Regions from separate parts of the Rhodococcus triatomae genome, predicted to be linked through region 3. Evidence: riboswitches for the same ligand, from Rfam matches in the RefSeq annotation. Region 3 holds a riboswitch; each other region holds the start of a gene.
The links. A riboswitch is a leader RNA that binds a small molecule or an ion and turns the genes downstream of it on or off. The one in region 3 is predicted to bind cobalamin.

Region 1: it holds a riboswitch for cobalamin, as region 3 does, so the genes downstream of both, metE (5-methyltetrahydropteroyltriglutamate--homocysteine S-methyltransferase) here and G4H71_RS01360 (ABC transporter substrate-binding protein) in region 3, are expected to answer to the same signal.
Region 2: it holds a riboswitch for cobalamin, as region 3 does, so the genes downstream of both, G4H71_RS03050 (ABC transporter substrate-binding protein) here and G4H71_RS01360 (ABC transporter substrate-binding protein) in region 3, are expected to answer to the same signal.

The regions. Positions count from the first base shown of each region.
Region 1 is NZ_CP048814.1:1,323,691-1,334,211, reverse strand. It holds gene G4H71_RS06265 (ATP-dependent Clp protease ATP-binding subunit) at 1-88, shown strand, start outside; gene metE (5-methyltetrahydropteroyltriglutamate--homocysteine S-methyltransferase) at 291-2,555, opposite strand; cobalamin riboswitch at 2,682-2,892, opposite strand; gene G4H71_RS06255 (ABC transporter ATP-binding protein) at 2,989-3,753, opposite strand; gene G4H71_RS06250 (FecCD family ABC transporter permease) at 3,750-4,739, opposite strand; gene G4H71_RS06245 (ABC transporter substrate-binding protein) at 4,805-5,848, opposite strand; gene G4H71_RS06240 (VOC family protein) at 6,058-6,468, opposite strand; gene G4H71_RS06235 (3-deoxy-7-phosphoheptulonate synthase) at 6,777-7,874, shown strand; gene G4H71_RS06230 (purine-nucleoside phosphorylase) at 8,249-9,292, shown strand; gene G4H71_RS06225 (Dyp-type peroxidase) at 9,336-10,521, opposite strand, start outside.
Region 2 is NZ_CP048814.1:645,508-656,028, reverse strand. It holds gene G4H71_RS03070 (LLM class flavin-dependent oxidoreductase) at 1-51, shown strand, start outside; gene G4H71_RS03065 (ABC transporter ATP-binding protein) at 11-1,411, opposite strand; gene G4H71_RS03060 (ABC transporter permease) at 1,408-2,313, opposite strand; gene G4H71_RS03055 (ABC transporter permease) at 2,310-3,251, opposite strand; gene G4H71_RS03050 (ABC transporter substrate-binding protein) at 3,264-4,910, opposite strand; cobalamin riboswitch at 4,926-5,115, opposite strand; gene G4H71_RS03045 (hypothetical protein) at 5,177-5,497, shown strand; gene G4H71_RS03040 (NgoMIV family type II restriction endonuclease) at 5,735-6,589, opposite strand; gene G4H71_RS03035 (NaeI family type II restriction endonuclease) at 6,635-7,708, opposite strand; gene G4H71_RS03030 (DNA cytosine methyltransferase) at 7,911-9,005, opposite strand; gene G4H71_RS03025 (PucR family transcriptional regulator) at 9,285-10,521, opposite strand, start outside.
Region 3 is NZ_CP048814.1:289,752-300,272, reverse strand. It holds gene G4H71_RS01390 (ABC transporter substrate-binding protein) at 408-2,009, shown strand; gene G4H71_RS01385 (ABC transporter permease) at 2,137-3,096, shown strand; gene G4H71_RS01380 (ABC transporter permease) at 3,093-3,968, shown strand; gene G4H71_RS01375 (dipeptide ABC transporter ATP-binding protein) at 3,991-5,718, shown strand; gene G4H71_RS01370 (TauD/TfdA dioxygenase family protein) at 5,755-6,732, shown strand; gene G4H71_RS01365 (CoA-binding protein) at 6,738-7,151, opposite strand; cobalamin riboswitch at 7,157-7,304, shown strand; gene G4H71_RS01360 (ABC transporter substrate-binding protein) at 7,428-8,450, shown strand; gene G4H71_RS01355 (ferredoxin family protein) at 8,479-9,417, opposite strand; gene G4H71_RS01350 (cupin domain-containing protein) at 9,414-10,521, opposite strand, start outside.

The sequences.
Region 1 (10,521 bases), 1.0 Mb from region 3:
CGACATGCTGCTCGACGACCTGATCCTCGAGGGCGGCAAGGTCACCGTCGACGTCGAGGACGGGGAGCTCGACCTGCAGGTCGCATAGGCGCACTCGACCTGCAAGGTCGCATGGGCGCACGGGGCGTCAGCACACGGAGGAAGGCGCGGCACCGGTGAACCGGTGCCGCGCCTTCACCTGTAGTGGGCGGGCCCGACGTCCCCCTGTCACGTCCGGCCGAAACCCCTTTGGCGGCACGATGTCACATCGGTTCGATCTGAACGAACCGATGTGACATCGTGCCAGCAGCTCACAGTTCGGCGCGGACCCGTTCGGTGGCGGCGACGAGGTTGCGCAGGGACGCTTCCACCTCTTCGTTGCCACGCGTCTTCAGGCCGCAGTCGGGGTTGACCCACAGCCGCTGTGCCGGAACCGCCTTCAGAGCAGCGCGGAGCGACTCGGCGATCTCGTCGACGCTCGGGACCCGGGGGGAGTGGATGTCGTAGACACCGGGGCCCACACCGAGATCGAAACCGACGGCGTTGAGGTCGTCGAGCACCTCCATACGCGAGCGGGCCGCCTCGATGGACGTGACGTCGGCATCGAGGCCGGCGATGGCGTCGATGACCTCACCGAACTCCGAGTAGCACAGGTGGGTGTGGATCTGTGTCGCGTCGGTGACGCCCGAGGTCGCCAGGCGGAACGACCCGACCGACCACTTCAGGTACTCCTCCTGGTCCTTCTTGCGCAGCGGAAGCAGCTCGCGCAGGGCGGGTTCGTCGACCTGGACGACGCGAGCCCCGGCGGCCTCGAGATCGATCGTCTCGTCGCGGATCGCGAGCGCGACCTGGTCGGCCGAGTCGGCCAGCGGCTGGTCGTCCCGCACGAACGACCACGCGAGGATGGTGACCGGGCCGGTGAGCATGCCCTTGACCGGCTTGTCGGTGAGGGACTGCGCGTACCGGTACCACTCGACGGTCATCGGGTGCGGCCGCTGGACATCGCCGAACAGGATCGGCGGCCGCACGCAACGGCTGCCGTAGCTCTGCACCCAGCCGTTGGCGGTGGCGAAGAAACCGTCCAGCTGCTCGGCGAAGTACTGCACCATGTCGTTGCGCTCGGGTTCCCCGTGCACCAGCACGCCGAGCCCCAGCTTCTCCTGCAGAGCAACGACATCCGCGACTTCCTGCTGCATGCGGCGGATGTACTCGGCCTCGTCGATCTCGCCCTTGCGCAGCGCGGCGCGGGCCACTCGGATCGCGGTGGTCTGCGGGTAGGACCCGATCGTGGTGGTCGGCAGGACGGGCAGCCCGAGCTTGTCGGTCTGGATCTCGCGACGTGCGTCGGCGCTCGCGCGGCCGCCGTCCGAGGAGGAGATCTCGTTCAGCCGGGCCCGCAGCGCGGCGTCGTGCAGCCGTCCGTCGTTGGCGCGGGTGGACTGCGCGGCGCGCGCGAGCGCGAACTCGTCCTCCACCTCGTCACGTCGACCGGCGAGCGCGGTGGCGAGCGCGACCACCTCGCGGACCTTCTCGGAGCCGAATGCCAGCCACGACCGCAGTGCCTTGTCCAGGCCGCTCTCGGCGTCGAGCGTGTACGGCACGTGCAGCAGCGAGCAGGAGGTGGACACGGCGAGTGATCCGGCGGAACCGAGCTGCGTGCCCAGCTGCCCCAGCGCCTTCTCCAGGTCGGTGCGCCAGATGTTGCGGCCGTCGACGACGCCGGCGACGACGTGCTTGTGCGCCAGCGCCGGCACGCCCGCCAGGTTGTCGGACCCGGCGACCAGATCGACGGCGATGCCTTCCACCCCCGTCTCCGCGAGCGCGGGCAGCGCCTCACCGAGCGAGCCGAAGTACGAGGCCAGCAGGATCGCCGGACGGGTGTCGACACCGGACAGGTGGTCGTAGGCGCGCCGGGCCGCCGCGATCTCCTCCTCGCTCCGGTCGGCGACCAACGCGGGCTCGTCGAACTGCACCCACTCGGCGCCCGCTTCGGCGAGCCGACCCAGCAGATCCGCGTACAGCGGCAGGATTTCGCCGAGGCGGCCGAGTAGCGGCTCGTTCGTGTCGACCGGCTTGGACAGCAGCAGGAACGTCACCGGGCCGACGATCACCGGACGCGCGGGAATGCCCAGAGCGAGTGCCTCACGCAGTTCGCCGAGCACCTTCGAGGCGTCGAGCGCGAACGTGGTGGACGGAGCGATCTCCGGGACGATGTAGTGGTAGTTCGTGTCGAACCACTTGGTCATCTCGAGGGGGGCGATCGTGTCGTTGCCTCGGGCCGCGGCGAAGTAGCGGTCCAGCGGATCGGCGATCCCGGCAACGCGCTCGGGCAGGGCACCGAGCATGACGGCCGTGTCGAGGACGTGGTCGTAGTACGAGAACGTGTTGACGGGCACCGAGTCGATGCCGGCATCGCGCAGTTGCGTCCACGTCCGGCGGCGCAGGCCCTCGGCGACGGATTCGAGAGTGGCGGCATCCGAACGCCCCGCCCAGTAGGACTCGACGGCCCGCTTGAGTTCGCGCTGAGGACCGATGCGCGGGGAGCCCAGCACGGTTGCTGTGAAGGTGAGTGTCACGGTGTTTCTCCAGTTGCGTAACCGAAAGGCCACCACCGGCAGACGGGTATACCTGTCGAGCCCGAATTACCCAGCCGCGATCAGGTCTACACGCCCATTCCACGAGGCGGTGGACCGCCGGATGCGGCGCATCCGACACAGCCGGCAGGTCTTCGGACTCACAGGCACCCCGGGTGTTGCTCACACTCCGGACCTACTGGCCGTCGCTTCCCAGGCAGGTGGCCCAGTGCAGATGACGGCGGTCGTTCCTGCATACCGCTGCGGGACAGTCCCGGATTCTCACCGGGTTCCCTCTCACGCACGATCGCTCGTGCGCTTCGACGCCGACGCCGGTCTTCGGGGCTCCTCACGACCGCGCCGGGCGAACCAGCTGCGTGGCCCAGCATAGCGGTAGCGGGCCCCGGCCCGGGCATGCCGTCACTCGGGCAGGCTCTCACCTGGGCCGGTACCGGACGGTCGGATAGCCGTCGGTGGGATCGGCGGTGACCGTCGCCTTGACCTGGTACACCCTGGAGACGAGGCTCTCGTCGATCACCTCGGTCGGGGTCCCGGCCGCGACGACGGCCCCCTGCTCGAGCACGATCACGCGATCGCAGAACATCGCTGCCAGATTGAGATCGTGCAATGCGACGACACTCGTCAACGGCAACTCCCGGACCAGGGCGAGGATGTCGAGTTGGTGGGCGATGTCGAGATGATTGGTGGGCTCGTCGAGGAGCAGTTCGGTCGGCTGCTGGGCGAGTGCCCGCGCGATCTGGGTGCGCTGCCGTTCACCGCCGGACAGGGTGCTCCACCGGCGTCCCCGCAGTCCGTCGGTACCGGTTGCGAGGAGCGCGGCTTCCACCGCCTCGGCGTCTCCGGCCTCGTCCGATCCGAAGATCCCACGGTGCGGGATACGTCCGAGCCGCACCACGTCCTCGACGGTGACGTCGACCTCGGTGTCGGAGTGCTGGCTGACGACGGCGATGCGCCGGGCGATCCGCGCTCTGCGCATTCCCTGCACATCCTCTCCGTCGAGTTCCACCCGGCCGGAGTCGGGCCTGCGGATTCCGGCGAGGACACGCAGCAGCGTCGACTTGCCGGATCCGTTCGGGCCGAGCAGCCCGATCGTCTCGCCCGCACCGGCGGCGAAGGTCACCGAGTCGAGGATGCTGCGGCCACCGAGCGAGAGTGAGATCCGTTCCGCGGACAGCGTCATCGGCTGCTCCGCATCCGGAACAGGATCACCGCGAACGCGGGGACACCGATGAGGGCGGTGACCACGCCGACCGGGATCTCCTGCGGCTCGAAGACGGTTCGGGCGATCGCGTCCACCCACACCATGAAGATCGCGCCGGCCAGCACGGTCGCCGGGAGCAGCCGATGGTGGCTCGGCCCGACGAGGAAACGTGCGGCGTGTGGCAGCACGAGGCCGACGAACCCGATCGCCCCGGCGGCGCTGACGAGCACCGCGGTGATGAGCGCGGTGATCGTGAAGAGGACGGCACGCACCCTGGGGACCGAGACGCCGAGCGCTGCTGCGGCGTCGTTGCCGAAGGTGAATGCGTCCAGCGCGGACGCATGGAGGTAGCAGACCACCAGCCCGACGGCGAAGACGGATGCGCACAGCGCGACGTCGTCCCATCCGGCGCCGCTGAGCGATCCGAGCAGCCAGAACAGCACGCCCCGCGTCTGTTCGGCGTCGGCGGAGGAGATGACGATGAACGAGGTGAGCGCCGAGAACAACTGGGTGCCTGCGACGCCCGCCAGGATGACGCGTGAGGTGCCGCCGCCCGCGCCCGCGGCCAGCAGCATCACCAGGGTGAACGACACCGCGGCACCGAGGAAGGCGCCGGTCGACAGCGACAGGATTCCGCCGCCGAGCCCGAGTACGACGACGAGAACCGCGCCGGTGGACGCACCCGACGAGATGCCGAGGACGAACGGATCGGCGAGCGGGTTGCGCAGCAGCGACTGCATGATCGCCCCACACAGGGCCAGCCCGGCCCCGCACACGGCGGCCAGAAGCGTTCGGGGCAGCCGCAACTGCCAGACGATCGCGTCCTGCAGCCGGGTCACTCCGGCCTCCGCGAGCCCGAGGTGTTCGAGGATGACCGCATAGACGTCGCGCACCGAAAGATCCGCCGGTCCCAGGGTGACGGCGAGCGCCACGGACAGCACCAGGACGACGAGCCCGGCGGCCATTGCCGTCGCGAAGGCAGGTCGTGCCCGGCGCCGCGGGGCGACCGGAGTGGAGGTCGCCTGGTCGATCACCCGTCCATCTCCCAGTCACGCAGTGCTGCAGCAGTTTTCTCGATTCCGTCGACCGTACGGATCGACGGGTTGAGGTCGGCGCCGTGGATCACGATGTAGCGTCCTTCGCGGACCGCCGTCAGCTGTGAGGCGACCGGATCGGATTCGAGGAACGCGATCTTGCTCTCGAGCGCGTCGCCCTCGATGCTGCGGCGACTGAGGTCCGCGAGCACCAGTGCCGTGGGGTCGCGATCGAGGATGGTCTCCCAGGAGACCTGTGGCCATTCGTCGGTGGTGTCCGCGAAGACGTTGCTCGCGCCTACCGATTCGGTGATGATCCCGGACGAGCCGCAGCACTCCGCCATATAGGGGGTGCGCAGGTCGGCGAACCAGAAGCCCAGCGACGTCCCGGCGGCGGCGATCCCGCGTGCGGCGGCATCGAACCGCTCCCGCAGTTCGGCGACGAACTCCTCGCCGCGCTCACGGACGTCGAAGATCGCCGCCAGATCCCGGATCTCCCGATGGATGGTGTCCATCGTGAGTGGTTCCGTGCGGGCGCCGTCCGCGTTGACACTGTCCGACGTCTTGCCGTCGCAGTCCGTCGGCGACAGATAGGTGGGCACACCCAGCTGGTCGAACAGGTCACGGTCGGCCACACCGCCCGGACCGAGCGTGCCGCCGAACGAGGCGGACACGAAGTCCGGTTCGGTGTCGAGCACGACCTCGAGCGAGGGCTTGTCGTCGGCGAGACGCGGAACCGTCCGGTTGTCGGCGGCCAGGTTCTCGCGGACCGGGTCCGTCCAGGTGGCGGTGCCGACCATCCGGTCCGCCAGTCCGAGCGACAGCAGAATCTCCGTGGAGCCCTGGTTCAGGGACACCGCGCGCTCGGGGGGAGCATCGATCGTCACCTCGCGGCCGCAGTTCTCCAGGGTGAGGGGGAAGTGCGAGTGCGACCCGCCGGGTGAGCTCGGCTCGTCCACCTCCGAGGAACCGGTGGAGCAGCCGGCGACGGCCAGCAGGGCAGCGGTCGTCACGGCGGTGCGACGAAGGAAGGCGTGCATGGAGGAACTCTCCTCGCTCGGGGCTCGAACGCGGAGCCGACAGCATGGATACCGTCAGCGAGCATTCGGGCTCCGCCCGAGCGGGCGTCACCGTTGCGCGTCAGCCCCGGATTCGCACCGGATTCCCTCGCCGCAGGTAGACCGCCGAAGCGGTCATCGCAGCCTATCCGGCGGACACCGCGTCGTGGTGTCGAGGGCGGTCTCGTTCCTCAGGATGCGCCGATGTTCACCATCCACGGGATCCCGAACTTGTCGGTGAGCATGCCGAAGGAGTCGCCCCACGGCGCGGTGTCGAGCCCCATCACGTCCGTCGCGTCCTCGGCGAGTGCCGTCCAGTAGCCCCGCAGCGTCGGGTCGTCGTCGCCGCTGAGGGAGACCGCGAAGTTGGTGCCCGCGGTCTGTTCCATGACCTCGGGGGTGTCGGCGCCCATGAGGATCAGCCCCAGGTCCGTGGTGAGCATCGAGTGCATGACCTTGCCTTCCTCGCCGGGGTAGTCGGTGATCCCGGCCTCGCCGAAGGTGGTCAGCTCGAGGGTCCCGCCCAGAACGGACCGGTAGAACTCCATCGCTTCTCGTGCCGAGCTACGGAAGGACAGGTAGGGGTTGAGTCGCACGGTCATCGTCGTCTCCGTCGTCCGAGGGTGGGGCCCTCGGGTGGGTGCCCGAGGGGATCCGTCTGTCTATACGGACCTCGAATACCCCCGGAAGTCATCGCCCACGCGTAACGAGCCCACCGCCGTGGGCGAGCCCTCGTGTACAGTGGCCGACGTGTCAGCGACCTATTTCTGGTTTAGCAGGCCGGCCCCGGGTGGGTCGGTCGGCGTAACCACGCGCTGACTTCTTCCACCCCGAGCCGGACAGCCGGCTCGCTGGGTTTCCATCTCATGTCGGGTCGGACTGATACAGACCACGACACCGAGAGAGAATCATGACTGCCAGCCTCGATCACCATTCTCGCGCCGACGCTGCGCGCCTCGACGACCAGCGCACGGTGAGCATCAGCCCCCTCGTCGCCCCCTCCGTGGTGCGCACCGAGTTCGCGCCCGACGACGTCGCCTCCGCCACGGTGCGGACCGGTCGTGGCGCCGCCGTCGACGTCCTGAACGGGACCGACGATCGGCTGCTGGTCGTGGTCGGCCCGTGCTCGGTACACGATCCGGTGGCCGCGATGGACTACGCCCGGCGCCTCGCCGCGAAGGCCGACGAGGTCCGCGACGACCTGCTCGTGGTGATGCGCGTCTACTTCGAGAAGCCGCGCACCACCCTGGGGTGGAAGGGCCTCCTCAACGATCCCCACCTGGACGGCACGTTCGACATCAACACGGGCCTGCGGATCGGCCGCAAGCTCCTCCTCGACATCGCCGGGCTCGGCTTGCCGACCGCCTGCGAGTTCCTGGACCCGATCATCCCGCAGTACATCGCGGACCTCACGACGTACGGCGCGATCGGCGCGCGCACGGCGGCGAGCCAGGTGCACCGCCAGCTCTCGAGCGCGCTGTCCATGCCCGTCGGTATCAAGAACGGCACCGACGGAGACGTGCAGGTGGCTGTCGACGGCACTCGTGCGGCGGCCGCCAGCCACGTCTTCCCGGGCACCGACCTGGACGGCCAGGCAGCGCTGATCCGCACCACGGGCAACCCGGACTGCCACGTGATCCTCCGGGGTGGCACCGACGGCCCCAACTACGACGCCGGGACCGTCGCCGACACGAACGCACGGCTCGCGAAGGCCGGCCTGCCCGAGCGGGTCGTCATCGACGCCAGCCACGGCAACAGCCGTAAGGATCACAACAAGCAGGTGGACGTGGTCACCGACGTCGCCGCCCGGATCGAGGGTGGCGAAGAGGGCATCGTCGGGTTGATGCTCGAGAGCTTCCTCGAAGCCGGTCGTCAGAACCTGACCCTCGGACACTCGGACGAGCTGGAGTACGGCAAGTCCATCACCGACGCCTGCATCGACTGGGCCACCACGGAGGCCCAGCTGGATCGGCTCGCGGCGGCCGTCGTGAACCGGCGCGCCCGGTAGGGGTGGGTTCGGCGGCGGCCTCGCGCCGCCGCCGGACAGGTCGTGGTCCTTTACGTCGGCGCAACCTGCGTCCACACGTCGATAACCTCCCTCGGTTATCAATAGGGGCCGAGTCCGCCTCGCCGAGACGTGGACACCGACCTCGGAGGGGAACACGTGTTGTCACTCGCCGGGGCGTACCGGGCCGATCTCCGGTCCCACGCCCACGCGACGGCATGGCCGAAAGGCCAGATCGCTCACGGTCGCTAGCGGCTGCTCGGAATCGCAGCACAGCCGCGCGGACATCTCGTCCCGCGGTCCCTCCCGTGTACCCACGGGAGACATCCGAGCAGCACCTGCCGAATCGCACAGGAGAGTGCACAACCGTGTATCGCGTGAAGAAACCCCTCGCCCTCGTTGTCGGTGTCGTGGCCGGGACGAGCGTCGTCGCCTGCTCGTCGGGCGCCGCCGCGCCCGCCGACGCGCCGGACCGAATCAGCCCGAAAGTCCTGGCCGTCACGCTCTTCGGCGCCGAAGCTCAGCCGTGGCTCGACGATCGACCACTGACCACGGAGATCGCCGTTCCCGGGTTGTCGGCGGAATTTCCCACCGTCGCGTGCGACGGTGACGACCTGTGCATGGTCACCACCGCTATGGGCTACGCGAACGCCGCGAGTTCGGTGGCGGCACTGGTCGCCAGCGACCGATTCGACCTGACGAACACGTACTTCGTCGTTTCGGGGATCGCCGGCGTCGATCCCGAGCACGGAACCCTCGGATCCGCGCACTGGGCGGAGTACGTCGTCGACGCGGGTCTTCGCCACGAGATCGACCAGCGACAGAGCCCCGAGGACTGGGCGTCCAATGTCTTCGCGCTGGGGACATCGCAGCCGGGTGATTCGCCGGGGTGGGGTGCGGGAACGGAAGTCTACGAGCTGAATCCGGACCTGGTCGATGCCGCATTCGCGGCCACCCGGGACGTGGATCTCACCGACAACGAGACCGCGGCGGCCTATCGGGCGCACTACCCTCAGCAGGCGGCGTCGTCGGCACCGTTCGTGAGCGTGTGTGACACGCAGTCGGCTGACACCTACTGGCACGGTTCCCTCATGGCGCAGGACGTCGGCAACTGGGTCGGACTGCTCACCGAGGGCCGGGCTACCTACTGCACCACCCAGATGGAGGACAACGCCGTCCTCACCGCTCTGACCCGCGGGGCGGATGCGGGGTTGATCGACCTCGACCGAGTGGCCGTTCTGCGGGCGGGCTCCAACTTCGACAGGGAGTATCCGGGCCAGTCCGCCGTCGAGTCGATCGAGGCCGAGTCGGGTGGACTTCCGATAGCGACGCGGAACGCCTACCTCGTCTCGTCGACATTCGCCGACGAGATCATTTCGGCGTGGGATCAGTGGCGCGACGGGGTGCCGACCGCCGAGTGACGAACGTCCGGCCCGCCGGATATACCCGGCGGGCCGGACGCTCTCAGTTCTCGAGGAGCGTTCTTCCCAGGTAGTCACCCGCTGCGTAGTCACCCTCCGCGACGCCCGGTGGGATCGCGTACACGGCCGACCCGATCGGGGTCGTCCACTCGTTGAGGGCGTCGTGATCGGCCAGGCGCTGTTGCACCGGCAGATACTGACTGTCGATGTCCCGCTGGAACGCGGCGAAGATCAGTCCGCTGTTCGACAACTCGCCGGGAGTCGACGGGCCCGTGGGGGCGTCGTCGTAGTTGTACGCGCGACGGAAGAACCGTTCGCCCTCGTGGGTGAACCGGGACCGTGCCACATGGGATCCCGGCGGAATCACCGGGATCCCGAACTGATCCCTCGCCGTCAGGTCCGGGGTGTCGAACTCGTCGGTTCCGGTGAGCGGCGCCCCGTTGGCGAGGTTGCGGCCCATCGTGAGTTCTCTTCCCGGACGGTCGAGTTCGTCCCACGTGTCCAGTTCCATCCGGATCCGACGCAGCACCAGGGATGTGCCCCCGGCGAGCCAGGGGTGCGCTGCGCCGTCGTCCCAGACGAGCCGATCGAAATCGCCGTCGGGGCGCAAATTCTCGGTGCCGTCGACCTGTCCCATGAGATTACGCATGGTGTGTCCCGGGTTCTCGGTGCCGCGAGCGCGGCGGAACCCGCGCTGCACCCAGCGCACATGGACCAGGGTGCGTACGTTCTTCACCAACTCCCGCAGGGCGTGGGCGACCGTGACCGGATCGTCCGAGCAGATCTGCACCAACAGATCGGTCTGTCCCCAGGCGGGGTCGAGCCGGTCGATCGTCGGATAGGCCGGCAGCGGCCGCAACCACTCCGGCGCCCGATCCCGCCGTCCGACGGCGTCGAACACCCCCGGCCCGAACCCGACCGTGACCGTGAGCCGGGCCGGGAGACGGGCGAGTTCAGGTTCGGTGTCGGTGAGCGCCGGGCTGCCGCGGGTCAGCCGAACGGCGTCCTCGGTCCACACCTTCATGATCCCGGTGACGCGCTCGCGGTCCGCACCCTCGGCGAGGTCGAGGCCCACGAACGCGGCGTATGCCTGTGGTGCCGTGGCGATCCCCGCCTGGTGGATGCCGTGGAACGGCTCGGTCTGCGAACCCGCCGGCCCGTCCGTGCCGTGATTCGTCGCGGTCGCGGTGCCCCAGCCGAGGCCGGCCGCACCGAGTGCGACGGCACCA
Region 2 (10,521 bases), 360 kb from region 3:
GCCGACGAGGTCATTCCACGCTGGAACGCTCCTCGGTCGGTTCGATTCTGACCACGGTGTCGGCGACCCGCCGGAGCATGCGGTCCGCGTGCGAGACCATCACGACGGGCAGACCGTCGTCCGCGAGGCCGCGGAGGATGTCGAGTATCCGCTCCGAGGTGGCATCGTCCAGGGAGGCCGTGGGCTCGTCCGCGAGCAACAGCCACACGTCTCCCACGAGTGCCCGGGCGATGGCCACTCGCTGTGCCTGACCGCCGGACAACTGTCTCGGTCGCCGGGTGGGGTCGAGGTCGCCCAGCCCCACCCGGTCGAGCGCCGTGCGAGTCACGGACAGTGCTTCGGTCTTCGCGAGTCGGCTCCGCAGCCGCGGGGCCAGAGGTTCGGTGAGGCTGCGGTAGATCGGCCAGTGCGGGTCGAGACTGCCCACTGCGTTCTGGAACACGATGCCCACCTGCCCGGGGCGCGGCGGTCCGTCCAGCCCGTCCCAGGTGAGTGTGCCACCACTTGCCGGCTCGATTCCGGCGAGCACCCGCAGGAGGGTGCTCTTGCCTGCTCCGGACGGGCCGGCGAGGCCGACGATCTCGCCTCGGTGCACGTCGAGATCGGTCGGGTGCAGCCCGCCGCCCGTCGGGTACTTCTTCGTCAGCCCGCGTGCCCGCAGAATCGGTTCCGTGTCGGGGCGCGCGGTGTTCCGCGGCGGAACCTGTTCGGAGACAACGCGGACCGACGGCGCGGCCTCGACGAGGGTGCCGTGATCAGCCACGTAGACCCGGTCCGCGTACTGCTCCACCAGCGCCCGGTCGTGGCTGACGATCAGCAGCGCCGCCGCACCGTCGGTGAGCGTCGCCATCACCCGGTGGGCGTTGGCCTCGTCGAGTGCGGACGTCGGCTCGTCCGCCAGGACCAGCTTCGGCTCCAGGGCGCGGGCAGTCACCACCGATCCCCGTTGCAGCATCCCGCCGGACCAGGTGAAGGGGCGCTCGCGCACCCGAGCGGAGGCGTCGGCGATGTCCACCGCGGCGAGATCGGCAACGATGCGGCCGTCCGGGACCGGGCGCTTCTTGATCCGCCATGCCTGGGCGATGTTGGTGCCCACGTCCATGATCGGGTCCATCGCGCCGAACGGGTCCTGGCTCACGTACCCGACGACGGATCCTCGTAGGTCCCGTCGTTCGCGTTCGGTGCAACCGGTGAGGTCGACGCCGTCCACGACGACGGAGCCGCCGACGCGCGCCGAGGCGTCGAGCATTCCGAGGATCGCGCGGACCACGGTGGTCTTGCCGCTTCCGCTCGGACCCACCACTGCGACGGTCTCGCCGCGTCGGACGGTGAGGTCGATGTCGTGGAGAACCGGAGGCTCGTCGCCGAACGAGACGGTGAGCCCGCGGATCTCGACGATCGGGGCGCTCATCGGACGGCCCCCATCCCGCGCCTGCTCTGCATGCCCTCGGCGATGAGATTGGCCGCAGTCGCCATCGCGAGGATCGCCAGCGACGGTGCGAGGAGGAGCCACGGTGCGGCGGTGAGGAATCGGCGGGCGTCGCCGAGCATGGCACCGAGTTCGGCTTCCGGCATCTGCACCCCGAGCCCCAGGAACGACAATCCGGCCAGTGAGACGACGATTCCGCCGAGGCGCAGCGTGGTGACGATGAGGAATTGCGGAAACACCGCGGGCATCAGATGCCGGACCCCGATCGCCGGGCGGCTCACCCCCGCGACCCGCGCGGCCACCACATAGGGGCGGGTGCGGGCCTCGAGAGTCAGCGCCCGGGCGATCCGGGCGTCGGCCGCCCAACTGGAGATGACCAGGGCGATCAGGAGGTTGACGTAGCCCGGGCCGAGGAGCCCGACCACGGCCAGTGCCAGAACGAGGCCGGGGATGGCGAGGACGATGTCGATGCAGCGGGACACGGCCCGGTCCAGGCGGCCGCCGTAGAGGGCGGACAGCAAGCCGACCAGCAGGCTGATCGTCGCGGAACCGGCGAGGACGAGGAACGCCGACAGCAACGACAGCCGCAGGCCGTGCACCACCCGGGAGAACTGGTCGCGGCCGTACTGGTCCGTGCCGAGCCAGTATTCGGCGTTCGGGGCGACGAGCTTGTCCGCGTAGTGCGGCTCGTCGGGCGGGTATTGCGCGATCCACGGACCCACGATCGCGACCAGGATCAGCGCGGCGAGCAGCACGATCCCGGCGCGGACCGACAGCGGAAGGGAGTGGCCGGGCAGCCGGAACCGCCGTGGGTCGCGGGGCTGTTCTCGGTGCGGCGGCGTGGTCGTCGTCGGCGCCGGAGTGGGGCGTCGGGTTCGAGTCATGCGTCCACCGTGATTCTGCGGTCGACGACGGCCGACACGATGTCGGCGGCGACACTGGTGACGATGTAGGACAGGGTGGCGAACACGGTGAACGCCTGGATCACCGGCAGGTCCCGGTGTTTGACCGACTCCACGACGTAGGAGCCGAGTCCCGGCCAGGTGAAGACGGTTTCGACCACGGTGGCTCCGCCGATGAGGATCGCGACGCCGACTGCCAGCGCGTGCAGGGAGGGCACCGCGCTGTTGGGCAGCCCGTGCCGCCACAGGATTCGCCGGCGGGAGGCGCCCCGGGCCGCGAGTACCTGCGCGGTCGGTGTTTCCATGAAGGCGAGGAGATTGGCGCGCAGCAGCCGCGACCAGGTGTCGGACAGTCCGACGGCCAGGCAGAGCGCGGGCATCCACACCTGCTGCCAGGTGCCGTCCAGTGCGGCTTTGCCCACGCCGAAACCGACTACGAACACCTGGATCAGCAGCAGGGCGATGACGAACCCCGGGATCGAGGCGAACAGCAGTGCCAGGCCTCGGGTTCCGTGGTCCGGCCAGCGTCCGGGGAACTGGGCGGCGGCGACACCGAGCGCAACGGAGAGAACCAGTGCGAGAACCAGGGACGCCGCCGCCAACGTGAGGGTGGCCGGGAGGCGACCGGCGAGCTCGTCCGAGACCGGACGCCCGGAGGCGAAGGAGAGCCCGAAATCGCCCCGCACGGCGCCCCACAGCCAATGCACGTACTGCGAGAGCAACGGCTGGTCCAGGTGCAGCGCCCGCTCGAGGTCGCTGATCTGCTGCGGCGTCGGTTCCGGGATGCCCTGCGCGACGAGGATCATTCGCGCAGGGCTGCCCGGAGCCAGCGGCATGAGCGCCCAGATGAGCACGCTCGCACCCAGCAGGGTGATCAGCGCCTCGACGACGCGGCGCCGGGCGATAGCCAGGACACGCATCGTGAGGCGGTGTTACTTGCCGGTCTGGCTGGTGATGTGCCGGCGAACGCTCGACACGTGGTAGTCGGCCCATTCCGGACCGGTCACCACCGTGAAGTACTTGAACGTCCCGGCCACCACGTAAGCCTGCTCGGCGACGAGGATCTCCTGTGCGCGCTCGAGCAGCTCGTCCCGGCGCTCGGTGTCGAACTCGCCGCGCAGCTGCTCACCGATCGCGTCGATCTCCGGGTTGCTGATGCCCTGGGCATTCGAGGAGCCGTCGGTGGTCCAGCGCACCAGGTACGGCTGGATCGGGTCCGCGGTGCCGGACAGCGAACCGCTCAGTGCCACCGATGATTCCCACGCCGTCGGATCGTTCTTCACCGCTGCGGAGTCCTCGGCGTTGTCGATCTGCAGGTCGAACCCGGCGCGCGAGACCTGGTCCTTCATCGCGATGGCGACGTCGTTGGTCTCCGGTCCCTGCGCCTGGGTGACGAAGCGCACCACCAGCTTCTGGCCGTCCTTCTCCCGGATGCCGTCACCGCCGGTGACCCAGCCCGCCTCGTCGAGGAGGCGGTTCGCCTCGTCCAGGTCGTGGACCTGGTTGTCTACGGCGAAGGACATGGTGTCCGGGTAGAGGCCGGCCGCGGGGGCGAACTGGCCGTTGCCGACGTCCGCGGCGATGCCTTCGTAGTCGATGGCGGCGGTGAACGCCTTGCGCACGTCGGTGTCGGTGAAGATCCCGTCCTTCAGGTTCATCTCCACCAGCAGCGACTGGAGAGCGAGTTCGGAGGACAGCACGTGCATGTCGTCGTTGCCCTGGAGCTCGAGCTTCGCCGACGTGGACGGGTAGAAGGCCATGTCGGCCTCCCCGCTCTGCACGCCCGCGAGCCGGGCCTGCTCGTCGGGAACCACGCGAACGGTGATCCCGGTCAGCGGGGGAGTGCCCTCCCAATGGTCCGCGTAGGGGGCGAGGACGAGGTTGTCCGGGTTCCACTCGGTGATCGCGTAGGGGCCGGAGTAGGCGCCGGCGTTCACGATCTGCGCTGAGTCTCCTGCCGCTGCTTCCATGGCCGCGACGTCGTAGATCTGCAGCGAGTTGTCGCGGGCGGCGAGGGCCGCGGGAACCATCGCGTTGGGTTCGGGCGTGGTGAGCACGACCTTGCCGTCGTCGACCGTCGCGGTCGTCGCAGGGTCGAGGTAGACCTGCGCGTTGGAGGATTCGGCGATCTGGCGGGACAGGGCGGCCGCGACGGCCTCCGCGTCGACGGGCTTGCCGTTCTGGAAGGTGACGCCGTCCCGCAGGGTGATGATCCAGCGGGTGTCGCCGTCGCGGGAGACGTCCTCTGCGAGCCACGGCTCGATGTCGCCGTCGTCGGTGACCTGCAGCAGGTTCTCCGCGATGCCCCAGTCGAACAGCCAGTTCGTGCCGGTGCCGATCGGGTCCAGGCCCGCGATCTTGTACGAGTTGTAGATGGTCAGGGAGCCGTCGCCCTCCTCTCGGAGCTGCTGCGCCGAGGCGGTCGCGTCGTCGGCGGTGTCGCCGGACGCGCAGCCGGCGAAGACCAGCGCGACGGCCAGCATCCCGGCCGCGAAGATCGAGCGGCGCCGGGCCGGGGTGGGGGCATGGTGGGGTGGCCGCGCGGCAGACTGCCGGGTGCGGCGAGTGAACACTCGCATCTTCATCCTCGTGAACTCGGTCCTGACTACGGTGCAGGTGTCCTGGCTCCCGGATCAACACTCGCCTTCGGCCTTCCAACCCAGGGAGGTCGTGGCCATCGGATGAAGGTCTGCTACTCGGTGACAGTTGCGGGACAGCCCCGGATTCGCACCGGTGTTCCCTGCGGAAGTGAACCTAGCATCCGCTCCGGATTCGGGTATACGGCCGACCTGCGCTGAAGTAGCATGCCCAGCCAAGGGGAGGAAGATTTCGACGGGGGGATACCGTGACATTTCGCTTGGACGACGACGCGATCGAGCAGTGCGTCAGGATCTGCGATCAGATGTTGGAGATGCTGCGCGAGGCGCAGAGCGAGGCCTCACGCCTCGACCAGCTCACCGGCCTGGGCGACTTCGCGACCGGCCGACAACTCACCGCCGGGTACGTGGCGAAGGCTGCGGTGGTCCGCACTCGCATCGGGCAGTACGAAGAGGTCATCGTAGCCATGCGTGAGGCATTCGCGGCCGGTGGTGAGGCGTTCGCCGATGTCGATGGGCGGATTGCTCGGACGTTGGGGGTGGTCGAGGGGCGGGTGGGTATGGGTTGAGGGGTCCGCACCGGGCGATCGCTGGTGCCACAGGGTCGAGCTGCCCCTGCTATGTAATGATCGGATCATCGGCGACGGCGCGCGCGAGGTTGGGATCTGACGAGTGGGAGATAGTTAGCGCACACAGCACGGTTCAGTGAGGCCCCTGGCTAGTGGTACAGGAGCCGCAGGGGTGAACAACGGGAATGACCTGCTTACTGCGTGGAATAACCCAGACTGGACGTCCGTGGGTTGTGACTATGGCAGGAGATTGATCTCATCGAGGAGCGCCGAAAATGGTCTGATGCGATTCTGCTTGATCATCCGGTCGAGTAGATCAAGCTGCTCCGGCATTCTCGGGATCGATTGCTTAGAAAGACTGTTGGCGGCGGTCTTGAGGGCGCCGAAGGCAACGTGATAGACGCAATCGACGGATCCAGAACCATCTGTGAGCAGGCGGAGCATCGATGGACGAGGTTCCATCGTGATGACTGCGAAGTGTGGCATATGGCCTCTACGCAGCGATACGAGTTTGCTTCCCTGCGACACGCAATCCTGTGCTCGGTCAGTCCGCAGCGACCATTTGGAGCTGAGTGCGACTAGTAGGCGCTGGCCACTTCGAGGGGAAGTTACGGCGATGTCCGTCCTCAACATTGACTCTTCGGCGAGGTTCTCCTTCAGCGCGCAAAAAAAGCCGCGGTTCGAGGCGGCATGGTTCCGAATGGTGTTCAGCTGCCGCCGTAGCGCTGTTACAGATTTCGAGGTATCGAGTTGTTTCGTTTCAGCGATTGCCATCTCGATACGATCGAGATCATCGTGAAAGCTGGACATATAGTTCTTCAGCTGTGAAAGATGTCGATACTGATCGAAATCGGTAGCGATACGTGACCGATCAACGATTAGGTCGGGGCGCCGCGCGCGGAGATCCTCGACAACGGCGACTTCGAGTGCCGTGCCGACATCTGAGATTTCGGGTGTTGCGTGGGCGACACCTAGCGCATCGAACATCGCTCGGCCCCATCGGATCGAGTTGACATCACCCTTGTCAGAGGTCGATGGCAATGCCGTCCCTGCGCGGTACCCGCAGAGAGTACGCGCGAACTTAGGATCCATGCCTTGAACCTGCCAAATTGTGCTCTCTCTCGGGTCTGAGAACGGTCACGGCGCCCATGTGATATCCGTTCGGCTGGTTCCTGTAGCGGCCGGAGGGGCGAATCGGAGCCCATCCCATTTTTTCGTCGGGAAGGTCGGCGCTTCGCTCTCGTCGTCGCCGGTGGCTCGTGCCCACCACTGTTCATCGAGGAAGAAGCTGCTGCGTACGTCGTCAGGCGGGACAGGGGCAACGCGCGTGGAAATCCACGAGCCTTTACTAGGAATCTCAAGTCCTAGCGAATCGGCGATCCTCTGGTGTGGCCGGTCGTGTCCGAGCACAATAATACCGTGCGGTCTCAAGTGTATGCGGGCGTCTCTTGCCCGTTTGGGCGCGTCATCCTGTTGTCCGACCGTAAGGACTACATTGCGATTGATCAGTCGATTCTGGACGTGGCGGAAAAGCGCGTCCACGCGACCCTGCCCACTCGATCCCGGTTTGAGGATTTCGTCACGGGTTGATTTGGGTAGGTGGCGGAGGAGATTCGTGGGCAGATCGGTCTGTATCCCTCCCCATAGCCAGTAGATGTCTGCCAACGAGCTCTCAGAGATTCTGCGTTTGAAATCTTTATTGTAGGCGCGGACGTCTGCTCCCGACTTGTCCCGCCGCCAACGGAGGCGGCTGTCGGAAATTCGAAGAAGTCCAGCAGCCCACTCTTTGGTGTCATCGTTCAACCAGGTTAGGAGGGCAATCTGGTCGTAATCTGCTGACTGCTCTCCGTGGTGTGCACAGACGTACATCTCTGTGGGAATTTCCCATCCTCCCAGATCGCGGGAGAACTTGCAGTCGACTTCAGTGTCAAGGATCCTCCAGTCGAGGTCGTGCCCATCCGAGATGTCGAACTCGCGAGTCAGGTTGATTTCGACAGCCGTTCCGAGATAGGTCTTTTCCGTCTTCCGGAGGTGTTGGTAACACCATCGACCGGTGCGTTGACCGTCGAGGGCTTCATCGAGTGAGTCTCTCAGGGTCCAGCGGAAACGCTCGCGGCCGTCTGGAGCACTCTCGAAGAACGAAGCCACATGCTCGAGGTCGTTCGGTGGGGATGGTGGAGCTTGCTTCGGCCGATAGCGAACCGTGGACATCGGGCTCGTTGGGTCGGGGTGCTTTCGGAACCCATTCCGAACGCGACGCATTGCCGTTGCTCGTGCATCTGACGGACGCTTCGAGGCTCCTGTGCTGGGAACGGTATCTACCTCGAATAGTCCTGTGCTGTCGGTCATGTGTCCAAGCATGCTGGTGGTGGACTCCAATGAGTAGCTGAGGCAATCGGCAAGTGCGGACGCATCACAGGTAATCTGAAATGTGCTTGGCTATAGCACGAGCTAGCCCGACGGGCACCGCGTTGCCGATCTGCTTGGCTATCTGAATTTTGCTCCCACACCATAGGAAATCCTCGGGAAAGTCTTGTAGTAGTGCAGCCTCGTAGTGTGTTATTGGACGGTTGACGCGGTGCTTGCCGAGGGCGTCCCACTGGGGATGCAGATATGCACCCTTTTCGGGCTTGAAGAACTCAGTCCGAATCGTATGAGATGGCATGTCCCACCGCATCCTGCCCATGACATCGGTCGTGCCGGAAGGCTTTTCGCGCCAGCACCGTGGAAGGAGATGGTCAGGTACATCGAAACGACCCCCGCCGGGCGGGACGTGGTCGTAACGTTGCAGGGACAGGGGTGTCGGTGTTCGTCCAAGGTGGATGTCGAGGCCTTTAAAGACACCGGGAACATTCTCACCGAAGACCCTGACAGTAGAATCGGGAAGCGATGTTGAGGTCGGTGTCTCAGGTGCATCGCCAATGCGTTCGCGAGTTGTCACCCAGGGGGCCACGTTGCGGGCATCCGGCACGCGGGCGTGCGTCGCAGCAGGCAGCTCGATCTTTCCGATGCGGGAGCCGATGACTATCGTGCGCTTTCGTCGTTGGCCTACGCCGAAGTCTGCCGCATTGAGGTGACCGTACGACAGCTCATACCGTTTGAGTGAACCGTGGTCGGCCTCGGCGAGGAGCAACTCGAACTCCTGCGACCGCATGAATCGGTCAACATTCTCAATGACGAAGACCTTGGGGTTCGCCGCACGAACGACACGTAAGTACTCGCGCCATAGCTGGTTGCGGGGATCGTCGACGTCTCTTGAACCTAGGTTCGAGAACCCCTGGCACGGTGGACCGCCGATGACCACATCTGCCTTCGGAATCTGCTGATTTCTGACCGCACCGATATCTTTCCACAGTGTGTGATCCTCGCCGAAGTTGGCAGCGTAAGTTGCCGCGGCATGGAGGTCGAACTCGATAGCGAGTGTTGACGTGAATCCCTCGGCGGTGAAACCGCTGGTCATGCCCCCGCAGCCGGCGAAGAGATCGATGAGTGTGCGCACGCTGTTCATGGTAGGGCTCGGGTATGACGAACTCTGTCTGGGCGCGCCAGTCAGGAGTGATCTCACATCTCGGTTGGCTGCTTCTGGAGCGAGTGAATGGCACGGCGCTTGCACTCTCCATCCCAGGTGTCGGCGGCGACGGTTCGTGAAGTGGCCGCCGGATCAGCGCTGGCTCGCCGGTTTGAGGGCGGGCGATACCGCCCGAGGGTAGCGCGAAATTCGACCTACGGTTGGCTTCAGATCGCGACGAGTTGGAGGCCGCGCAGTGTCGTAGTGCGGACCACTCACTCACTCACGCACCCGCCGCGCCGCCAACGCCGCGACGAGCCGCACCAGATCGGGCGCCGAGCCGACGTCCAGGCCGGTGAGAGTGGCGACCTTCCGCAGTCGATAGACCACCGTGTTCGGGTGCACGTGCAGCGCTGTTGCCGCGGCGGCGCGGTCGCAGCCGGCGTCGAGGTAGGACTCCAGGGTCTCGAGGACGGCGGGGTGAGAGTTCAACGGGGACAGCAGGTCTGCGAGCAGCGGCGTCGCGGCGCTCGGCCGGGTGAGCTGGTATTCGAGCGCGACGTCGCGCAGCCGCACCGCGCCGCTGGCCCGGCCGTAGTGGCGGGCGACATCCAGGACGGCCCGCGCCTGCTCGTATGCACCCGGCACATCCGGAGGCGCCGCCACCGCCACTCCTGCCACCACGGCGGCGCCGATCGTCCGTTCCATGTCCCGCAGGTTCCGATGCAGTAGCGCGTACTGCGGACTGTTCTGCCAGTCGTCCACGCCGGGCTCCGCCTCGAGGATCGGAATCAGTACTCCGCCACCGCTGCTGGTCACCATGCTCAGTGCGTTGTCGCGGCCGACATTGTCCAGCTCCCGCTGCAACCGCCGCACCTTGCGGCGTTCGGCGACGACGGCATCGACCTCGGCGGATTGCTCGTCCGGATGGGGGTCGATGTGAAGCGCCGCCACCCAGTACAGGCGCGGCAGGTCGACCCCCACACGCTCCGCCGTCCCCGTCGCGTCCGTCCCGGACGTCAGGGCCAGGAACAGGGCGCGCCGCGCCGAGTCGTCCTCGCCTGGCGTCGCCCGATCCGACCCGTAGCCGGCCAGCACCGCAGCCGTGGCCGCTTGCAGGTGAGTCTGCAACAACGCCCCCGCGCGCCCCAGGTCCGCGACATCCCCCGGCTCGGCGAGCTCGGTGATCGCGGCCCACCAGTGCTCGGTGCCGAGGTGATACGCGTGCAGTACCTCCGCGAGCGGCACCAGCTCCTCGGCCCGTCGCCCCGCGGACTCGCGGACCCGTACCAATTCGTCGTCGCTCGGTGGCCGCAGCGACCGCAGGCTCGCGATGAAGACCTCGAGGTTACGTCGGATGATCGCGGTGACATCGCTGCGCACGGCTTCCTCGGGCAGCGACCGGTAGAACGGCACCTGCGTCCACACCGTGTCGACGGTCTCCGCCACGATCGCGTGGGTGCGCTGGGCGAGCTGATCCGCCAGCGGCCGGCCACCGAGCACGATGGTTTTGTCT
Region 3 (10,521 bases):
GTGAGCAAATATCCGTGCAGGTACAGAGGTTGAAGCACTCTCGAACCAGGGTGAGTAAAACTCTCCCGGGTTCTCCGGCGCTTGCGGGAAATACCCGGGGCCCTTAGTTTCTTCCGCATGCCCACCAGTCGAGTCCCCGCCCCGCGGGTCACGTATGTGACCGTCGCGCTGGGCTCTCGGCTGCCACTGGCTCGTGAGTTGTGTTGTCCCCGTGCGCTGCGCTGTCGCAGCGTCACGGTGCGCTCCCACGTCTGACCGGTCTCCGGCCTCGCGTCCGGATCCCGATTCCCTGCGCACCGCAGTCATCCACCGTCCCGTCGTCGGCGGCCGCTGTCCGCGGTGCCGACGCGCCGGTCGGTCCGCCTTCGGTGTGCGGGCCGGCTCTCGCACATCTCGAAGGGCTCGAAGTGAGTACGCACCCCTCCCTGCCGGCTTCCCGGCGTTCGTTCCTGCGGATCGCGGGGCTCGCCGCGGTCGCCGTCGCGGGCACGGCCGCCGCCTCCGGCTGCTCCTCCGCGGTGGCCGAATTGCGTTCCGCCGGAGAGCCGGTCGGTGACGGAACACCCGTCCGGGGCGGGACGTTGCGCGTCGGCGTTCTCGCCGACCTGGTGGCCGGGGCGGTCATGACGGGCACCAACAACACCCAGATGCTCACCACGGGTGTCGTGTTCGACCGGCTCGTCGAGTACTCCGGTGAGGGGCTCGATCCGAGGCCGTCACTCGCGACCGAGTGGAGTCGCTCGGACGACGGGCTGACCTACACGCTCCGTCTGCGCCCGGATGTCCGATTCCACACCGGCCGCGAATTTACGTCCGCTGACGCAGAATTCGCTCTGCGCACCTACGCCGACCCGGTCTGGACAGCGCAGTTGCGCAGCACCGCCGCGGCGATCGTCGGGTACGACAGCACCGATCCGCACGTGCTCGTCCTCACCCTGGCCCGCCCGATCGGAAATCTCTTCGACCTGCTCTCGATGGTGCCGATGATCGACTCCGAGAGCGTGGACGAGCTTCTCGCCGGCACGGCATATGTCGGCACCGGACCGTTCCGCTTCGCGTCGCGAACTCCCAACGCCCGCGTGGTCTTCGAACGCAACGACGACTACTGGGAACCGGAACGGCCGTACCTGGACGCGATCGAGATGAACGTCATTCCGGACGCGACCGCGTTGCTGTCCAGTGTGCGGGCCGGACGGATCGACCTGAGCGGCGACCTGACCTTCCGCGACGCGAACAACCTCGCCAGGCTCGGTGGCTTCCGGGTGGTGGACCTGGCAGGTGCCACGTCGAACACGTACGTGGGGGTCAACGTCGCCGCGACTCCGCTCGACGACGTGCGGCTGCGCCAGGTGATCGCGTACGCCGTCGACCGGGAGCGCATCGTGGAGGAGGTCTATCGAGGGTCGGCCCGGGCGGCCAATCTTCCCTGGCCGGCGGATTCTCCCGCCTACGACGAGTCGAAGGATCGGCGCTACGCGCTGGATCGCGATGCCGCCCGCGCCCTCGTCGCCGAGCTCGGCGCGCTGCCGTCGTTGCCCCTGACGTATCCGGCGGGTAGCCCCACGTACGAGGTGGTCGCGCAGATCGTCCAGGCGAACCTCGCCGACGTCGGGGTGACCGTGGACCTGGACCCGGTGGAACAGACGGTGGCCGTGCAGCGGCTCATCGGTGGCGAGTTCGCGGGGCTGTGGATCCTGCAACACGGTTTCGCCCAGTACACGCCGTCGACACTGACCGTGAGCGCCTACCCGTTCAACGCCAGGAAGAACGCGTCCAACTACGTCTCCGATACCTATCTGGCCGCCGCGGAGTCGGCGTGGCAGATCGCCGACGGCACCGGCCCGGAGGCGATCGAACGCTACGCGGATCTCAACGACGCACTGTTGGACGGGCTGTTCCTCGTCGAACTCGCGGTGATCGACCCGCGCACTGTTCTCTCGGCGCGCGTGGGTGGCTTCGCGTGGAATCGGCGTGCCGAGCCGCTATTGGCGAATGCGTACCTGTCGTGATCGGCCACATCGTGATCGGCCACATCGTGATCGGCCACACCGTGATCGCCCGCGCCGCGTTCGTCGTCGCCGCGACCGACCCGGTTCCTCCGGTATCCCCACATCTCTCCCGCCGAAAGACTGTGCGATGACACGCTATCTGTTCACCCGACTACCCTCGGCGCTGGTCGTCCTCTTCCTCGCCTCGGTCGCGATCTTCCTGCTCCTGCGCCTGGTGCCCGGCGACCCCGCGGTGACCCTCGCCGGACCGGACGCGACGCCGGAGGCGATCGACGCGATCCGCAGCGAGCTCGGCCTCGATGCCTCGGTCCTGCAGCAGTACCTCTCCTGGATGACCGGTGCGGTCACCGGTGATCTGGGTCGGAGTTACCAGATCGGAGGCAGCGTGGGCGAACTGCTCGCCGACGCCCTCCTCAACACCGCAGTCCTCGCCGGCACCGCGCTGCTGTTCGCGATCGTGACCGCCCTCGTCGTGTCCATCGCGTCGGTCGCGTGGCCACGCCGATGGCTCACCGCGCTGGTCAACGGTGCCAACACCCTCGCGGTGGCGCTCCCGCCCTTCGTGACCGGAGTGCTGTTCGTCCTGGTGTTCGCGGTCGCGCTTCCGATCCTGCCCGCCGGTGGTGTCCCCCCCGAGGGGTACCTGGCACGACCGGACATCACCGTGCAGTATCTGCTGCTCCCCGCACTGTGCCTCGGGCTGCCGACGGCGGCCGCACTCACCCGCTTCCTCACCGAATCCCTGCGCACCGAGATGAACGCCCCGCACGTGCTCACGCAGGAGGCGCTGGGAATCTCTCGTTTCCACATCGTCACCCACGGGGCATTGCGCGCGGCGCTGCCCCCGGTCACGACCGTTCTCGGAATCCAGGCGGGGTCGTTGCTCGGCGGAGCGATTCTGGTCGAGGCGATCTTCGCGTGGCCCGGGGTGGGGATGCTCGTCGAACAGGGGATCAGCCGCCGCGACTACCCCGTCGTCCAGGCGCTGCTGTTGTTGTCGGTCACCGTGTTCGTGGCCGTGCAGTTGCTCACCGACGTCCTCAACGCCACTCTCGATCCCCGTATCCGTATCGGAGCCCGCTCATGACCGTCCTGATCCCCGAGGCCCCCACCGGCGACGACGCGGTGGCGCGGAAAGCGCCCGGCCACAGTACGTTACGTGGACTCACCCGTGGTCAGGGGCTGGCCGGACTGGTGCTGGTCGGCGTCGTCGCGGCGGTCGGCCTCCTCGCGCCCCTGCTGACGCCGTACGGTCCGTTCGACCAGATCCAGGGCGCCAACCTGGTCGGGCCAGGTTCGGCGCACTGGTTCGGCACCGACGAGGTCAACCGGGACGTCTTCACGCGCACCGCGCACGGCATCCGGACCAACCTGCTGATCGTGTTCGCCGCGGTCGCGGTCGGTGCGGCACTGGGCACCGCACTGGGGCTGGTGTCCTCGACGAACCAGTTCGCCGACGTCGTGACCCAGCGGGTGTTCGATGTCGTGCTCGCGTTCCCGGCACTGATCCTCGGTATCGCCCTGGCCGCCGTGGTGGGTCCGGGCGCGGTCACCGTGGGCATCGTCATCGTCGTCGTCGAGGTGCCCATCTTCGGTCGTCTGGTCCGCTCCTCGGTGCTGAAGGTGCGTGAGCTGCAGTTCGTCGAATCGGCCGAGGTGATCGGCGCCGGGCACTGGTGGATCCTGCGCTCGCACATCCTCCCGAACTCGCTCGAGCCGCTCGGCGTGCAGGTGGCGCTGTCCCTGTCCGTGGCCGTCTTCGTCGAGGCGGGAATGAGTTTCATCGGGGTCGGCGTGCGGGCGCCCGAGCCCTCGCTGGGATCGCTGATCTCGAACTCCGTCGCGAATCTCGACGCGAACCCCATGTATGCGATCGGCCCGTTGGCGGTCGTCACCGCACTCGTCCTCGGCTTCCTGCTCGTCGCCCAGGGCCTGGCCCAGGCGCACCGGGCCCGATGAGACACGACCTCCAGGAGCAGTCATGACCGCACCCCGCCACGCCACCGAGTCGCAGACCGGTCGCGTCCTGGCAATCGAATCGCTCACCGTCACCTTCGGTGAGCACCCGGTCGTCGACGACGTCGATCTCGTCGTCGATGCGGGCGAGATCGTCGCCCTCGTCGGCGAATCCGGATCCGGCAAGTCGATGACCGCCCGGGCAGTGCTCGGCCTGTTGCCCACCGGTGCCTCGTCGCGTGGATCGATCCTGTTGTCGGACACAGAGATCACCGGAGCCGACGAGACGACCCTCCGCGGGGTCCGGGGGACCACGGCCGCGATGGTGTTCCAGGAACCACAGACCGCCCTGAATCCGGTACAGACGGTGGGCACCCAGTTGTCCGCTGCGTTGCGGGCCCACCGCAAGATCTCACGAGCCCAGGCCCGCGCCACCGGAGTGGAATTGTTGCGCCGCGTCGAGATCCCGGACCCGGAGACCCGCATCGACTGGTACCCGCACCAGCTTTCCGGCGGCCAGAAGCAGCGCGTCGTGATCGCACTGGCGCTGTCCGGAGAGCCCGACCTACTGGTCGCGGACGAACCGACGACGGCACTCGACGTCACCGTCCAGGCGGAGATTCTGGCGCTCGTCAAGGGGCTGGCTCGCGACACCGGCACCGCGGTCCTGCTCATCACGCACAACATGGGCGTGGTCGCCGACATCGCCGACCGTGTGGTCGTCATGCGCGCCGGGCAGGTCGTCGAAACCGGGGACGTGTACGAGTTGTTCGAACGGCCCACCGAGGAATACACGCGCCTTCTCCTGGGCGCGGTGCCCCGCCTGCCGGTCACCGCGGAGGCTCGCACCGAACCGGCGGAGCCGTCGGACGACGGGGACGGGGAGAGTGCCGGGACCCGGAAGGAGACCCCGGCGCTCGAGCTCGACGCGGTGACCGTGCGATACCCGGCCCGCGGCGGCAGCCCCGCGTTCGACGCGCTCGCCGCCGCGGACCTGACCCTGGCCCGCGGCGAGGTTGTCGGCGTCGTCGGCGAATCCGGTTCGGGCAAGACGACTCTCGGCCGGGTCGCACTGGGGATCGTGAAGGCGATCAGCGGGCGCGTGCGGGTCGACGGCATCGATCTGACCACCGCAGGTGGGCGGGAACGACGCCTTCTTCGCAAGGGAATCGCGCTGGTGCACCAGGACCCGGCGGCATCACTCGATCCACGCTGGTCGATCGGCAGGTCCATCGCCGAGCCCCTGCACGTCCACCGGGTCGCCACCGGCTCGCTCGCCAGGGCACGGGCGGCGGATCTGCTGGATTCGGTGCGGCTGCCCAGGTCGTATGCGGACCGCCGTCCTGCCGAACTGTCCGGCGGTCAACGTCAACGGGCCGCGCTCGCACGGGCGCTCGCACTCGCGCCCCGGCTCCTGGTTGCCGACGAACCGACCAGTGCACTCGATGTGTCGGTGCAGGCAGAGGTCCTCGACCTGTTCGAGAGCCTGAGGGAGGAGTACCACTTCGCCTGCCTGTTCGTCAGTCACGACCTCGCCGTCGTGCACCGCGTGGCGGACCGGGTCGCGGTGTTGCGCGGAGGCCGGATCGTCGAGTCCGGCCCGGCCGACGAGGTTCTCCTCGCGCCGCGCCACGACTACACCCGTCGGCTCGTCGACGCGGTACCCGTTCCCGATCCCGTGCGGCAGCGGGCCCGCTCGCTCACCCCGCCGGAACCTGCCACGCCGCTTCCCGCGGATGCCCTCTCGCACTGAACGCCCGTCCCCGCATCGACGAAAGGAACACCTCACATGACCACTCTCGAACAGCGCCCCGACACCGCCGAGGACATCTATGCCGCAGGCGGAATCACCGTCGCCAAGCACGGCCATCACCTCGGCGCGGTGATCGGCGGCATCACCCTGTCCGGCGACATCTCCGACGAGACCGCCTCTGCGATCCGATACGCGTTGGCTGCGAACAAGGTGATCTTCTTCCGCGATCAGCACCACCTAACCGACGAGATCCAGTACGCGTTCGCGGGACGCCTCGGATCGCAGACGACGACGCACCCGACCCTGAGGTCGGACGACAACAAGACCCTCGTCCTCGAGGCCGCCGCGAGCAGCTGGCACACCGACGTCACCTTCATCGACCGCATCCCGAAGGCGTCGATCCTGCGTGCCGTCACCGTCCCCGAGTACGGCGGCGCCACCACCTGGGCGTCGACGACCGCGGCCTACGAGCAGCTTCCGGACGCGCTCAAGGCGCTGGTGGAGAATCTGTGGGCCGTGCACTCGAACGAATACGACTACGCCGAGGTCGCGAACACGATCCGGGACAAGGTGCAGGACGCCGCGAGGCGGGAGAAGTACCTGAACGAGTTCACCCGCACCGTCTTCGAGACCGAGCACCCCGTCGTCCGGGTACATCCGGAGACCGGCGAGAAGACGCTGCTGCTCGGGCACTTCGTCAAGGAGTTCGTCGGCTTCAAGCCGTCGGAGACGACGGCGCTCTTCCAGCTGCTGCAGAATCGGATCACGAAGCTGGAGAACACCGTTCGCTGGGCGTGGCAGCCGGGCGACGTCGCGATCTGGGACAACCGTGCCACTCAGCACTACGGGATCTCCGACTACGGGACCAACCCGCGCAAGATCCACCGGACGACGCTCGCCGGTGACGTCCCCGTGGACGTGCGCGGAGCGTCCAGCCGGATCCGCAAGGGTGACGCGGCGCACTTCTCGGTGATCGAGGAGCCGCAGCGCCTACCGGGTTTCGCCGCGAACTGAGCGGACTATCCGCGTCGACGCCACTCGATGGCCGGGCAGGTATCCATCACCATGGCCAGCCCGGCCTCGGTGGTCCGGGAGAACGCGTCCTCGTCGACCACCCCGAGTTGGAACCACACACCGCGGGCGCCGATCGCCACCGCCTGATCGGCGAACTCGCCCGCGGACTCCGAACGGCGGAACACGTCCACCACGTCGACGGGGAACGGAACATCGGCGAGGGTCGCATACCCCTGCTCACCGAGCACCGTCGGCGCACTCGGATGGATCGGGACGATGCGCTTGCCCCGGGACTGCAGCAGCTGAGCGATCTCGTAGGCCGTCTTGCCCGGGTCCCCGGACAGGCCGACCACGGCCCACGTCTCGCAGTCGTCGAGCATGAGGGACACTGCCTTCGGGTCCTGCCATGAAGTGCTCACCTCCGCCACGGTACGCCGTGCCGCGCGATAGGGTGGACCCGCTCCTGCGAGGGAATCCGGTGCGAATCCGGAGCTGACGCGCAGCGGTGACGGGTCTCCCGCGTGACGGGGAGCTCCCGAAGTCCGAATGCTCGCGGGAGACGGTGGCACCGCCACCGTCCGGCGTCATCGGGCCCCGCGACCGGGCCCCCGATCGAAGGACCACCCGTGCCTCGTCCACTCACACCTCGCCGCCGTCTGTCGGCGCGGTTCTCCCGTGGCGGCCCGGCCGCCGGTATCGCCGTGGCGGCCGCCGCACTCCTCGTCGCGGGGTGTGGATCGGTCGGCGACGAGGCCTCGGGGCCCACCACCGTCTCCGACGAGCCCGCCGCGACGTCCTACCCCCTCACGCTGGAGAACTGCGGCGAGACCGTCACCTTCGAGGCGCCGCCGGAGCGGGCGGTGTCGCTCTATCAGAGCTCGACCGAGATCCTGCTGTCCCTCGGTCTGGCCGACCGCATGGTGGGCACCTCCACCTGGTTCGATCCCGTCCTGCCGGACCTGGCTGCCGACAACGAACAGGTGCCGCGTCTTGCGGACAACGACCCGTCGCTCGAAACCGTCCTGGACACGGAACCGGATCTGGTCACCTCCGGAAGCGCGCACACCTTCACCCGCTCCGTGGTGGCGGACCGGGAGACCTTCACGGACCTGGGCGTACCCACCTACCAGTCCCCGTCGGTGTGCACCGATGCCGATGTCGACGGAGAGAATGTCTCGCGCACCGCGCCCCTGACCATCGACACGCTCTACCGGGAGATCCGCGAACTCGCGGCCGTCTTCGACGTCCAGGAACGTGGCGCGGAACTCGTCTCGTCGCTGCAATCCCGGATGGACACCGCGACCGCGGGTGCCGACCGCGCCGACGGACAGGAACCGACGGTGGCCTTCTGGTTCTCGGGTATCGATGCGCCGTACATGGCCGGTTGCTGCTCGGCACCGGGTCTCTACGCCGCGGAGACCGGTGCGATCAACGTCTTCGCCGACACCCGTGACGACTGGCCGGAGGTCAACTGGGAGGCGGTCGCGGACCGGAATCCCGATGTGCTGGTTCTCGGCGATCTCAGCCGCGTCCGCGTCGACGGTGACGCCTTGGACACGAAGATCGCATTCCTCGAATCGAATCCCGTGACGGCGCAGCTGGATGCGGTGCGGGGTCAACGATACGTCGTCCTCACCGGCTCCGAGCTGGACCCCGGAATCCGCGAAGTCGATGCCGTCGAGAAGCTGGCAGAGGGGCTGCGTTCGGCGGGCTACTGACCGATCGTCCCGGTGAACGACGAGTGCGTCAGCCGTTTTCCCCCGTGCCGTCGGCTCCGGTCCCCATGCCTTCGGTGCCGTCCTCGGCGAGAGCGACGAGGCGGAACTGCCGGACACGGCCGGGAACTCGCGCCGAGCAGGTCGACAGGATGGGCTCGGACAGGGTCTCCGCGAGCCGAACCGCCACTCGGCCTTCGCCGTGTCGCAGGACCACGACGTACTCGTCGTCGCTCGCCGTGACGGACACGGGGGCGAGCGCATCGATCCGGTCCTCGCCGGTCACCGCCCGCGCGTGGTGTTGGGCGGCCTGGACGACCTCCGGCAGCGAGCTGCGTCCGCGCAGGTAGCGATCGTCCAGGCTCCCCCGCAGATACCGGTGTACGAGGTCCGCGGGATCGTCGGCGGCATCGACCCGGCCGTAGTAGAGCCCATGTGGCAGGAGAATCATCGTGGCGGCGAAGCGGTCGCCACCGAGATGCGAGCACTCCCAGGTCAGCTCCGGATAGCGGCGGGCGATGTCGGCCGCGGCGGATCGGCCCCGCACGGCGCAGCAGCGGTCGTGCTTGCCGTGGGCGCAGACGGCGACGATCGGCTCGTGGGACAGAGTGCCCGCCGAACCGTCGAGCGGAACGTCCAGGAGTTCGGTCGGATCGGAAACCTCGCCCCGGTACAGGGATTCGTGTCCCGGTCGGGAGTCGGCGATCGCCCAGCGCCAGCGCGGCTCCGCCTGCCTGCGCCCCGGTCGGCGGATACCGACGATGCGCATACCCGCCGACTCGGCCCGCCGTACCAGCGCACGGCCGATCTCCGGATCGATCGTCGCCGGGGAGTCCAGGAACGCGGAGAAGCCCCATGGTCCGGACAGTTCCACCAACAGCCAGTGCAGGCCACGCGAGCCGGTCCCGGCGAGTGGGTCTCCTCGGCTCAGGGCGTTGTCGCTACACGGACGCCATTCGGAATCGTTCATCCTGTGGGTACCACCACACCCTCGCGCAGGAGCCTGCGCAGCACGACCACACCGTCCTCGACCGAAAGCCCGGGCAGGTCGCGAGCGCAGACCCGACCCCCGCCCGCGATCGTCTCGACAGCCGAGGCACACTCCGGCGGAAGGGTGATCGTCCGGTCCGGCAGCGCCAGCGACACCGCGTCGCTCGAGGTCGTGACAGTGCCGTGCAGTGCCGACCGCCACCGCACGGTCGTGCCCGCATCGAATGCCGCGATCGCCTCGAGGGTGGCGAGCGGACGGACCGGAGCAGGTCTGGTGAGTGCGACGAACCGATCGCCGACGGCGGCGGCCACGGATTCGACCAGCGACGGCTCCTCCGGCGGGTGACCGAGGCGCCGACCGACGAGCTCGATCGTCCGGGCGATTTCGCCGGCCACCGCCGTGGCATCTGTGTGGTCGGTGCCCAACGGGAGAGCGCGACGTAGCTCCACGTCCTCACCGAGCGCGTCGGCGAGGATGCGCACCACGTCGTGACGAGTGGTCGGGGCCACCCCGATCGTCAGGTGAACGGAGGTCTCGCCCCGGGCGCGTGCGGAGTGGATCCAGCCGCGTGGCAGATACAGCGCGTCACCCGGCTCGAGTGTCGCGCTCAGGAAGGGTTCGACGCGTGCGGCGGCCGCGACACCCGAACGGTGCGCCGTCCACGGCTGGCCGGGGAGCGGCAGTTCCTGCACCGGCGGATGCACGACCCATTCCTTCGTGCCGGCCACCTGCAGCACGAAGACGTCGTGGGTGTCGTAGTGGGGGTCGAATCCACGGCTGCTCGGCGGCGTGACGTAGGCGTTCGCCTGGACCGGATGGCCGATGTCGTCGACGAGCGCGCGGACGAAGTCGATGATCGGTGGCCACAATCGGTGAAGGCCCTGCAACACGATGGTGGCACCCGCGGAGAACTCGGTGAACACTCCTGCGGAGTCGATCTGGTCGGGCATCTCTGCGCCGAATCCGCCCGAGCGCGTGAAACATCCACGGTCCAGAACCGTGCCGTCCCGAGCCATCCGCAGAAACGGGGTACGCACCCCCCGTTCGGCGATCAACTCGTCGATCGCGTCGGGGGAGAGGAGA